2 regions of the Thalassotalea castellviae genome follow, and region 2 is predicted to be linked to the other one. Evidence: predicted binding sites of a transcription regulator. Region 2 holds the regulator's gene; the other holds the start of a gene.
What was found. Region 2 encodes FliA, which starts transcription of late flagellar genes. Its sites were predicted from a motif close to CTAAAGNTNNNNNNNNNNNNGCCGATA; they were not measured.

Region 1 (5,565 bases), on a different contig from region 2:
AACCCTTGCCGGTTTTCAAGACCGGTGCTTTCGACCACTCAGCCATCTCACCAGATATCTTTTGGCGCTTGCCTTAAGACGAGGCGAATATTAAAGTGTCGTTAATCGCTTGTAAAGTATTAATTTGCTAAAAATGTTTGATTGCTAAAAAATTAATCACTTTGCCTGTCATTCAACCATATAGGGAAGAAAATGACTAATAATGAGCCTTGTAGATGTCCTTGGTTAGATACATCAAAAGCAGATTATGTGAAGTATCACGATGAAGAATGGGGAGTTCCTGTTTATGATGATCAAAAGTTATTTGAATATTTAACATTAGAATCAGCACAAGCCGGCTTAAGTTGGTATACAATATTAAAAAGACGGGATGGTTATCGAAAAGCTTTTGCAAATTTTGATGTGGATAAAGTTGCTCAGTTTGATAATACTAAATATGAAGAACTGTTATTAAATAAAGACATAATTCGTAATAAATTAAAAATCAAAGCAGCTATAAACAATGCGCAACGTTTTATTGAAATACAACAAGAGTTTGGTAGCTTTAGTCATTACATGTGGGGATTTGTTGATCATAAAACCATTGTGAATGAAATAAAAAATGCAGAAGATTATCCAGCAACAAGCCCTGAGTCTGATGCCTTTTGTAAAGATCTGAAAAAACGAGGTTTTAAATTTATTGGTTCAACGATTTGCTACGCGCATATGCAAGCATGCGGTATGATAAATGACCATAGTTTGTCTTGTTACAAAAGATCACAAATAATATCTGAATTTGATCAACAAAAAGCATAGTATTTTGTAAATCACGTGTCATAATATGTCAAAGGTGATAAATGAAAAGTTGCTTTGCACTTGAACTTCTCAATAAAAGCCTTATCTTACAAATATAACTTAAAGTTCTTAGAGGAATGTTTATGCAATCTAATATGAGTTTTCAAACCGCGAGCAAGAGCTCAGCAATTGAAATCAATAAAGTGTTAAAGAATACCTACATGTTGTTATCAATGACATTAGCATTTAGTGCCGTAACCGCAGGTATTTCAATGTCTATGGGCTTGTCTCATATGGCTGGGTTAATTATGACCCTTGTCGCTTTTGTTTTATTATTTGTGGTTCATAAGCAAGCAGATAAAGCGAGTGGCATATTTTGGATATTCGCATTCACTGGTTTAATGGGGGCTTCACTTGGGCCAATGTTAAATTATTATGCGGCAATGCCAAGCGGTCCTTCATTAATTATGCAAGCACTAGGTGGAACAGCATTAATATTTTTTGCTTTATCTGGTTATGCATTAACAAGTAAAAAAGACTTCTCATTTATGGGTGGTTTTTTAATGGTTGGCTTAATCGTGGCGATTATTGCTTCTATTGCTAATATCTTTTTTGCAATTCCAGCACTATCTCTTGCGATAAGCGCTGCCATTATTATGATAATGTCTGGTTTAATTTTATTTGATACAAGTCGTATCATTCATGGTGGTGAAACAAACTACATTAGAGCGACTGTTTCGTTATACTTAAACATCTATAACATCTTTGTTCACCTTCTTCATTTATTAGGTGTATTTGGCGGTGATGATTAATCTCTGCTAAAAAATCAGATATAATAAAAAGCCTCGAATTATCGAGGCTTTTTTTTAAATTTTGTTTGGATATATTCGATGAAAAAATTGGCGGTTATTGTTACCACCCCACCCACGAGTCCTTTAACTCAGACGGCTTATCAGTTTATTGAAACAGCGCTAAGTCAGAGTGTTGAGCTATTAGGTGTATTTTTTTATCAATCCGGTGTTTTAAATGCAAGTCAGTATTTATCATTACCCAATGACGAATTTCCTTTACATAATAAGTGGCAACAATTAAATAAAGATCATGATGTGCCCTTCTATCTTTGTAGTACGGCAGCAGAAAAACATGGTTTGATAAAAGCAGAAGAGCCAATGTGTACTAGCTTGATAATAAGTGGCTTTACTATTGCTGGGTTAGGTGAACTTGTAGAATTATCGCTTAAAGCTGATCGTGTGGTGCAATTATAATGTCTGAACCAACGACTAAAACAATTTCTATTTTAAATACGTCATCGCCCTTTGGCCAAGCAAATGCCAAGGACTCCTTGGATATTGCCCTTATTATGGGCACATACGAACAAGTTACTCATCTCTTTTTTCAAGGTGATGGTGTATGGCAATTAGTTAACAATCAGCAGCCTGAATCGATTCAAATGAAAGATTTTCTTAAAACATTTTCAGCGTTTGAATTTTATGATTTAGAAAATATTTATGTTTGTAAAGAAAGTTTAACTCAGCGTAAATTACCTTTATGTTTCCATATTGATAATGTTCAAGTATTAGATAAAAAAGATTTTGCAACTAAACTAACGGCCAGTGATATCTTGTTAAGGTTTTAAAGATGAATAAAAAAACACTTCATTTAGTTAGGTTTTCACCTTTTATAAATACAGATATTGAGCTTTGTCGCGACAATTTATTAGCGGATGATTCAATCGTTTTAATTGATGATGGTTGTTACACTCTTAATCATCAAATTTTTGAAGAATTACAACTTAGTTGCCAGCAAATCTATGTGGTTGAACAACACGCTATAGCGCGTGGAATAACCTTAGCAAACCATAGTAACGGTATTAATTTAGCAAAGCTTAATCAACTAATATTTCAATATGATAACTCGGTAACCTGGCAATAATGAATATAGTATTTAAAGGGAAAGAAATAGAAACTGACGCTCAAGGCTATTTAGTGAATTATCTTGATTGGCACAGAGAGTTGGCTGAAATACTTGCCAAAAATGATAATACTGAATTAACACAAGCACATTGGGAAGTGATCACATTCGTCAGAGAGTTTTACCTTAACTATAAAACTTCTCCAGCAATACGAGCGTTAACTAAAGCAATGAAAGCAGAATTTGGCGAGGAAAAAGCAAGTAGTCGATACCTTTATCGATTGTTTCCTGAAGGGCCGGCTAAACAAGCAACAAAATATGCGGGTTTACCTAAACCCGCTCGTTGCATTTAATAGACAGTTGCTTAGACTTTGACATTAATATGATGACCACTACTTGCCGTTGTCGGTAAACTAGCCGCTTCTACATTCGCCCCTTCAATAAGTTTCATCGCTAACTGACCTTCAAGCTCTTGTTGATCTTGAACTTTTTTTGCAGTAAGTAACGCATGGCCTGTATCAATATTGGTATTGGTATTACTTGATGATGCGATTGTTATTGACATATAAAACCCTTAAAAATTGCTGTGCTGAATAAAAAATCAGTAACTTTAAGCTATAGCTTAATATACTTTATCGGCCTTTGTATAAAAAACATGAATAAAAAAAGGCACTTTATGTGCCTTTTTTAGTATGACTGATGAATTAATTAATTCAAAGGCAGTGTTGGTACTGCAATGCCAGACATTTCAAGCATCACTCTTACCACCTGACAACTATAACCAAACTCATTGTCATACCACACATACAATACTGCACGGTCGCCATCAACAATTGTTGCTTGTGAATCAACCACACCTGCATAACGAGAACCAACTAAATCCGTTGATACGATTTCTGTTGAAGCAGTATAATCTACTTGGTTTTGTAATTTAGAATTTAAAGAAATATTACGTAAATAATCATTTAATGATTGTTTGTCGGTCGCTTCTTTTAAGTTTAAATTCATAATTGCCATTGATACATTTGGCGTTGGAACGCGTATCGCGTTACCGGTTAGTAAACCTTTTAACTCTGGTAATGCTTTAGACACAGCTTTTGCAGCACCTGTTGTACTGATCACCATATTTAAAGGAGCACTTCTGCCACGGCGAGGCGCTTTATGGTAATTATCAATTAGGTTTTGATCATTCGTATAAGAGTGAACCGTTTCTACATGACCGTTTTTAATACCAAAATTATCATTAATCGCTTTTAAAACAGGCGTAATTGCATTGGTTGTACAACTGGCAGCTGAAATGATTTTATCATCTGCTAAAATCATATCTTCGTTTACACCATAAACAATGTTTTTTATATCACCTTTGGCAGGAGCTGTTAATAAAACTTTTGCAACACCTTTTGATTTAAGGTGTTGGCCTAAACCTTCTTCATCAGTCCAAATACCTGTGTTATCAACAACTAATGCGTTATTAATACCATGTGCTGTGTAATCAATTTCAGCCGGAGATTTAGCATAAATTACTTTGATAAAAGCACCATTGGCTCTGATGACATTGTTTTCTTCATCAATTGTGATACTACCGTTAAAAGCACCGTGAACAGAATCACGTCGTAATAAACTTGCACGTTTGGCAAGATCACCTTCTTGACCTGGACGAATTACAATAGCGCGTAAGTTTAAGGTAGAGCTTGGACCGGCACGCTCAATCAATAAACGCGCGAGTAAACGACCAATGCGACCAAAGCCGTATAAAACAATATCTTTCGATTCAAGTAAATCGTTGGTTTTAGCAATGTCTACTAATTCTTTTTCTAAAAATTGTTCAATTGACAGACCATTTGCTTCGCCTTTAAATAAATAACGATAAGCTAATTTTCCGACATCAATTCGAGCGGGAGCTAAATTCATTTTACTTAATGCTTCAACGAACGGGAAACTTTCGCGTAAACGAAGTTTACTTTCTTCATGAAGTGCTACAGATTTATGTGCTTTAATTATATCGATTGCCGAAGCATTCACTAAAGGACGACCATAAACAGATATTTCGATACCATTATTTCTAAAAAGTTGGCCAATTATTGGCTGCATATTTTCAGCAAATGTTTGGCGCTCTTGCCAACTAGTTTGATATTGTTCCTCAAGATGAGAAGTCATTGCGTAAACCTTTTTATTTCAGTCAATTGAACGAAGTACTATTATAAATTATAGTTAGAATTCACAATAGTGAAATGCGGTGCGTATTGTAATGGAACATAAAACATTTCGCCATAGGTTACATAAAATTTATCAATAATATTAGGCACACATATGCAAACGTTATTATTTACTCTCCTCTTGTCATTATTACTTATGACGGGATGTGATTCAGGGCCGAGTTTTTCACAATTATGTGAAGAAAACCCGGAGATCTGTGGAGAATTTCATGAAGATTCTTGGTGTAAAAGAGAGAGAATAGCCGTTGGTGCTGCAAATATAGCACATAAAAAAACTGCCGGTGACTTACAAAAGTTTAATCAATTGATTGCTTATGAAAACTATAATAAATGTGTCAGTCACGCTTCAAAAATTGAGCATATTAAATTAAAAGAAAAGAAAACCCGTAGAATAGAAAACATGATGAAAGCTCGCCAAAGGATTGAAGAAATAGCTGAGCAAACGCGCGGCTCTGAACACCCACGCTTACTGTATTTTCATTGGACTCGTTATTTAAACGAACAAGCCTTAGAAAAGTTTTTAGCCCTAGAAGGTACAGGCGAATTAGAAACACCTGAGTCGCAATATGAGTTGGCTACTTATTATATAAAAAGAGATCAAAATAAAACATTACAGCTACTCTTTCATGCGTTAGAGTTATATAAAGATGGCAATGATATTAAC
Region 2 (5,565 bases):
AAGAAAATGTGGAACGATTTAAAAAAGTACCATTAGCGGGTGCTATTTATACTAAACTTGATGAAAGTCTAAGTATTGGCGAAATCATTGCAACTTCTATTCAAAATGGATTAGCAATAGGTTATCTTACTGATGGACAAAGAGTTCCTGAAGATATTAAAGTTGCAAATGCTGAAAAGTTAGTTACGCTTGCAGATAGATTAGCAACAAAAGTAAATTGCCAAAATTCATGGCGGCCAATGCCAACAAGTCATGCAGTGAGTATGTAAACAATATCGACGCAGATATTGAGCAAAATAGAGAAAAAATTAATGATAGATCAGGCGAGTGGCTTACGAAAAATGCAAGAAAATCATCAAATAAAAGTCATAGCAGTTTCTGGTGGTAAAGGTGGGGTAGGCAAAACCAATGTTTCATTAAATACGTCAATTGCCATGGCGCAATTGGGGAAAAGGGTTTTAGTCTTAGATGCTGATTTAGGCCTCGCCAATGTCGATGTAATGCTAGGTTTAAGAGTTCAACGTAATCTCTCACATGTATTATCAGGTGAATGTGAGCTTGATGATATTATTTTAAAAGGCCCTGCTGGAATCAATATTATTCCTGCTACCTCGGGCACTCAATCTATGGTGGATTTAACCCCGTCAGAACACGCTGGTTTAATTCGTGCTTTTAGTGATATGCGAACGCAATTTGACGTGTTAGTTGTTGATACCGCAGCAGGTATATCAGATATGGTGCTAAGTTTTACTCGTGCCGCACAAGATGTATTATTGGTGGTGTGTGATGAACCAACGTCAATCACTGACTGTTACGCATTAATGAAACTACTTAGTCGTGATCACGATGTCTTTAAATTTAAAGTTGTGGCAAATATGGTGAGAAGTCCAAAAGAAGGCCAACAACTTTTTGCTAAACTTTCCAAGGTATCTGACCGATTTTTAGATGTCGCTTTGGATTTAGTTGGCGTAATCCCTTTCGATGAAAATATTAGAAAATCAGTAAGAAAGCAGCAAGCAATTGTTGAGGCGTTTCCAGACTCACCTGCCGCTAAAGCCTTTAAAGCATTAGCGAGTAAAATTACTAAATGGCCAATTCCCCATCATCCATCTGGCCATCTTGAATTTTTCATTGAGCAGTTATTAGAAAACTAGTCAAAAGAGTAGACTACTTTGGTAAAAGCTAATACTTATAATGTTCACATTGATAAAAGCGCATTGCTTGAACAGCATACCGTTTTAGTCAAACGTATTGCCTATCACTTATTGGCAAGACTCCCCTCTAGTGTCATCGTTGATGACCTTATTCAGTCAGGCATGATTGGCTTACTTGAAGCGGCAAATAATTTCGATTCTAGCAAAGGCGCAAGCTTTGAAACTTTCGCTGGTATACGGATCCGCGGTGCCATGTTAGATGAAATACGCCGCGGTGACTGGACTCCTCGTTCGGTTCATAAAAATAGCCGAATGGTGAGTGAAGCGATAAAAGCATTAGAAGCACAACTTGGTCGTGATGTAACAGATATTGAAGTTGCTGAAAAACTTGATATTTCGCTCAATGAGTACCATCATATTCTTAGTGAGGTAAGTTCGGGTAAAATAATAGGAATTGATGACCTCGGCGTGAGTGAAGATGTCATTCAATCATTTGAAGATAAAAACAATCATGACCCCTATGAGGACATAGAACAAATTATCTTTAAAAAAGCGCTTTCTGAATGCATTACTACTTTACCCGAGAGAGAAGCTTTAGTACTGTCACTATACTATGATGAAGAATTGAATTTACGCGAAATTGGCCAAGTTCTCGATGTGAGTGAATCAAGAGTTAGTCAAATTCATAGTCAAGCATTACATAGATTAAAAGCTCGTATGCAATCTTGGCAAAGTTAAGTACAATATATACCAGTAGTTTTTTAGATTTAAAAATTTTGAATGATCTCCCTGGAGGGTGCCTTGGATAAAAATATGAAAGTGCTTGTTGTTGATGATTTTTCAACAATGAGACGTATAGTTAAAAATTTATTGCGTGATTTAGGGTTCACTAACATTCAAGAAGCTGATGATGGTAGTACTGCATTACCTATGCTTAAAGAAGGTGAATTTGATTTTGTAGTAACTGATTGGAACATGCCTGGAATGCAAGGTATAGACCTTCTCAAAGCGATTCGCGCTGATGAAAAGTTACTTCATATACCTGTATTGATGGTAACCGCTGAAGCGAAAAAAGAGCAGATTGTTATGGCAGCCCAAGCGGGTGTTAATGGCTATATTGTTAAACCATTTACCGCAGCAACGTTAAAAACTAAGCTTGATAAAATTTTTGAACGCTTAGGATAATTGGCACTCTCTGTCAGGTAAGGATGTTGCATGAGTAAAGATAATGGTGTGCATGTTTCTTTGGAACAAGCGAAAATGCTTGTTGAATACATAGAAACAGGGCAGCAAGATAAAGCGGACGACTTAATCGCTGAAATTCAGAATCCTATCAACACTGAATTATTTGCTGAAATAGGCAAGTTAACGCGACAACTTCATGATTCTCTTATGAATTTTCAAGTTGATTCTCGCTTGAACGATCTTGCTAATGCTGATATTCCAGATGCTAAAGAGCGACTAAATTACGTTATTACTCGCACAGAAGAAGCGGCTAATAAAACGATGGATGCCGTAGAATCAATCTTTCCGGTCGTTGATAATATTCAAGCGCAAGTTAAAGCAGTGAACCCGCTCTGGGATAAATTAATGAACAATGATTTATCGGTGACCGAGTTTAAAGTGCTATGTAAAGACATAGATGCGTTATTGAAAACGACAGACCGCGATACTGCACATATGCATGCATTGATGACCGATGTATTAATGGCGCAAGATTTCCAAGATCTTACCGGACAAGTGATTCGTAAGGTTATCGACTTAGTAAGAGAAGTTGAAGATAGTTTAATTAATATGTTAACAGCCTTTGGTATTTCTTCTGGTGAGGCTGATGAATCAGCTAAACCTAAAGTAGGTGAGAACCTAGTTGAAGGTCCAATTGTTAATGCAAAAGAAAGAGATGACGTGGTCGCTGACCAAGATGACGTTGATGATCTTTTATCTAGTTTAGGTTTTTAATAGGAGTTGCTGGATGTCTTATGAAGCGGATGAAGAAATTCTTCAGGATTTTTTAATCGAAGCTGGTGAAATACTTGAAAGTTTATCTGAGCAACTTGTAGAACTAGAAAATGATCCTGACAATGCTGATTTACTCAATGCGATTTTTAGGGGATTTCATACCGTTAAAGGTGGCGCGGGATTTTTAGCCTTAACTGAACTTGTCGATGTTTGTCATGGTGCTGAAAATATTTTCGATTTGCTTCGAAATGGTCAACGTTCAGTTTCTTCGGATTTAATGGATGTTATTTTACAAGCATTAGATACGATTAATGAGATGTTTGCTTTGGTGCAAGCAAGAGAAGAATTAGTTGCCGCAGATGCTGAATTACTTGCAGAATTGCATCGATTAAGTACACCTGAAGGTGCAGAGCCAGAAGCTGCAAGTGAGCCAGAACCTGTGGCAGAAGTTGAAACACCAGCAGTTGCCGACTCTTCCTCAAATGATGAAATGAGCGAAGATGAATTTGAACGTCTTTTAGATGAATTACATGGCGGCTCTCCGACTGCTTCTGCTGCAAAACCTACACCAGTTTCAAGCGATAGTAATGAAATTTCAGACGATGAGTTTGAAAATTTACTTGATGAATTACATGGCCAAGGCGCATTTTCTCCTGATATTGAGAGTAAAAACACGCCGGCAAAGTCTTCTAATGAAATTGATGATGATGAGTTTGAAAGCTTACTTGATGAATTGCATGGTCAAGGTAAAGCTCCGCAAAATACGACAAAACCATCTGCCCCTAAGCCAGTTGAAAAACCTGTAGCAGCAAAACCAACCCCAGCAGCAAAACCAGCTCCGGCAGCTAAACCAGCTCCGGCAAAAGCGCCAGCTAAAAAAGCCGCAGATAAAAAAGCTGCTCCAGCTGCACCACAGGGCGAAACAACGGTTCGTGTTGATACTCAACGTCTAGACCAAATTATGAATATGGTAGGTGAACTGGTGTTAGTGAGAAATCGCTTAACTAGTTTAGGAATGACCAAAGAAGACGAAGACTTAACTAAAGCGGTTTCAAATTTAGATGCTGTTACTACAGACCTTCAAGGGGCTGTAATGAAAACTCGTATGCAACCGATTAAAAAGGTCTTTGGACGTTTTCCGCGCGTTGTACGTGATTTAGCGAGAAGTTTAAATAAAGAAATTAAATTAATTCTCGAAGGTGAAGAAACCGATTTAGATAAAAACTTAGTGGAGGCTTTAGCGGATCCATTAGTGCATTTAGTTAGAAACTCTGTTGATCATGGTATTGAAGAGCCCGATCGAAGAGAAGCTACTGGTAAACCTCGAGAAGGGACAGTTGTGTTATCAGCATCGCAGGAAGGTGATCATATCTTATTAACCATAAGAGATGACGGTGCCGGCATGAATGCTGAGAAATTAAAAGAAATTGCTATTGAAAGGGGCGTTTTAGATGCCGATGCTGCCAATAGAATGTCAGACTCAGATGCGTTTAATCTAATTTTTGCCCCTGGCTTTTCAACGAAAACAGAAATTTCAGAAGTTTCTGGTCGTGGCGTTGGTATGGATGTGGTTAAAACAAAAATCACCCAATTAAACGGTACTGTAAATATTGACTCTGAAATGGGTGTAGGTACGGTTTTAGAGATTAAAGTTCCATTAACGTTAGCGATTTTACCTACTTTGATGGTGGTTGTTGGCGAGCAAACTTTTGCTTTACCGCTCGCTGGAGTGAATGAAATATTCCATTTAGATTTAACCAATACTAATTTAGTTGATGGTCAATTAACCATTATTGTTCGAGAAAAAGCTATTCCATTGTTTTATTTAGATCAATGGTTAGTGAAAGGCTGTGATGATAAACCTAAAGATAAAGGGCATGTTGTTATTGTTCAGTTAGGCGCACAACAAATCGGTTTTGTTGTTGATAGCTTAATTGGTCAAGAAGAAGTTGTGATTAAACCTTTAGATAGACTTTTACATGGCACTCCTGGCATGGCTGGTGCAACAATTACAAGTGATGGTGGTATTGCGCTTATTATTGATGTGCCTAGTATGCTGAAGTATTACGCAAAAAAATCCATCGTAAATAAAAAATTGCGTTCATAATTGCTGATAAAGCAAGTTTAAAGAGATGATAAATGGCCTATAAGGTTTTGGTTGTTGACGACTCAAGTTTTTTCCGTCGTAGAGTCAGTGATATCCTTAATAGTGATAGAAACTTAACGGTAATAGATGTTGCTGTAAATGGTGTCGAAGCAGTAAAAAAAGCAAAAGAATTAAAACCTGATGTCATCACTATGGACATCGAAATGCCGCTGCTTAATGGTATTGAAGCTGTTAAGCAGATTATGGCGAATTCACCCACGTCTATTTTAATGTTTTCTTCATTAACTCACCAAGGGGCAAAAGCAACGCTAGAAGCTTTAGATGCAGGGGCATTAGATTTTTTAC

Region 1: RM573_RS00050 (cytoplasmic protein) is a predicted target of FliA. The motif match lies at 3,319-3,345, and genes of this name have one in related genera.

What each region holds. Positions count from the first base shown of each region.
Region 1 is NZ_JAVRIF010000001.1:10,159-15,723, reverse strand. Features, by position in the region: tRNA gene RM573_RS00085 (tRNA-Ser) at 1-52, opposite strand, end outside; gene RM573_RS00080 (DNA-3-methyladenine glycosylase I) at 193-795, shown strand; gene RM573_RS00075 (Bax inhibitor-1/YccA family protein) at 918-1,586, shown strand; gene tusD (sulfurtransferase complex subunit TusD) at 1,665-2,039, shown strand; gene tusC (sulfurtransferase complex subunit TusC) at 2,039-2,410, shown strand; gene tusB (sulfurtransferase complex subunit TusB) at 2,413-2,706, shown strand; gene RM573_RS00055 (TusE/DsrC/DsvC family sulfur relay protein) at 2,706-3,038, shown strand; gene RM573_RS00050 (cytoplasmic protein) at 3,050-3,250, opposite strand; gene RM573_RS00045 (glyceraldehyde-3-phosphate dehydrogenase) at 3,394-4,842, opposite strand; gene RM573_RS00040 (DUF2989 domain-containing protein) at 4,996-5,565, shown strand, end outside.
Region 2 is NZ_JAVRIF010000002.1:158,231-163,795, reverse strand. Features, by position in the region: gene flhF (flagellar biosynthesis GTPase FlhF) at 1-269, shown strand, start outside; gene RM573_RS04440 (MinD/ParA family protein) at 312-1,154, shown strand; gene RM573_RS04435 (RNA polymerase sigma factor FliA) at 1,173-1,892, shown strand; gene cheY (chemotaxis response regulator CheY) at 1,956-2,339, shown strand; gene RM573_RS04425 (protein phosphatase CheZ) at 2,370-3,113, shown strand; gene RM573_RS04420 (chemotaxis protein CheA) at 3,127-5,220, shown strand; gene RM573_RS04415 (protein-glutamate methylesterase/protein-glutamine glutaminase) at 5,253-5,565, shown strand, end outside.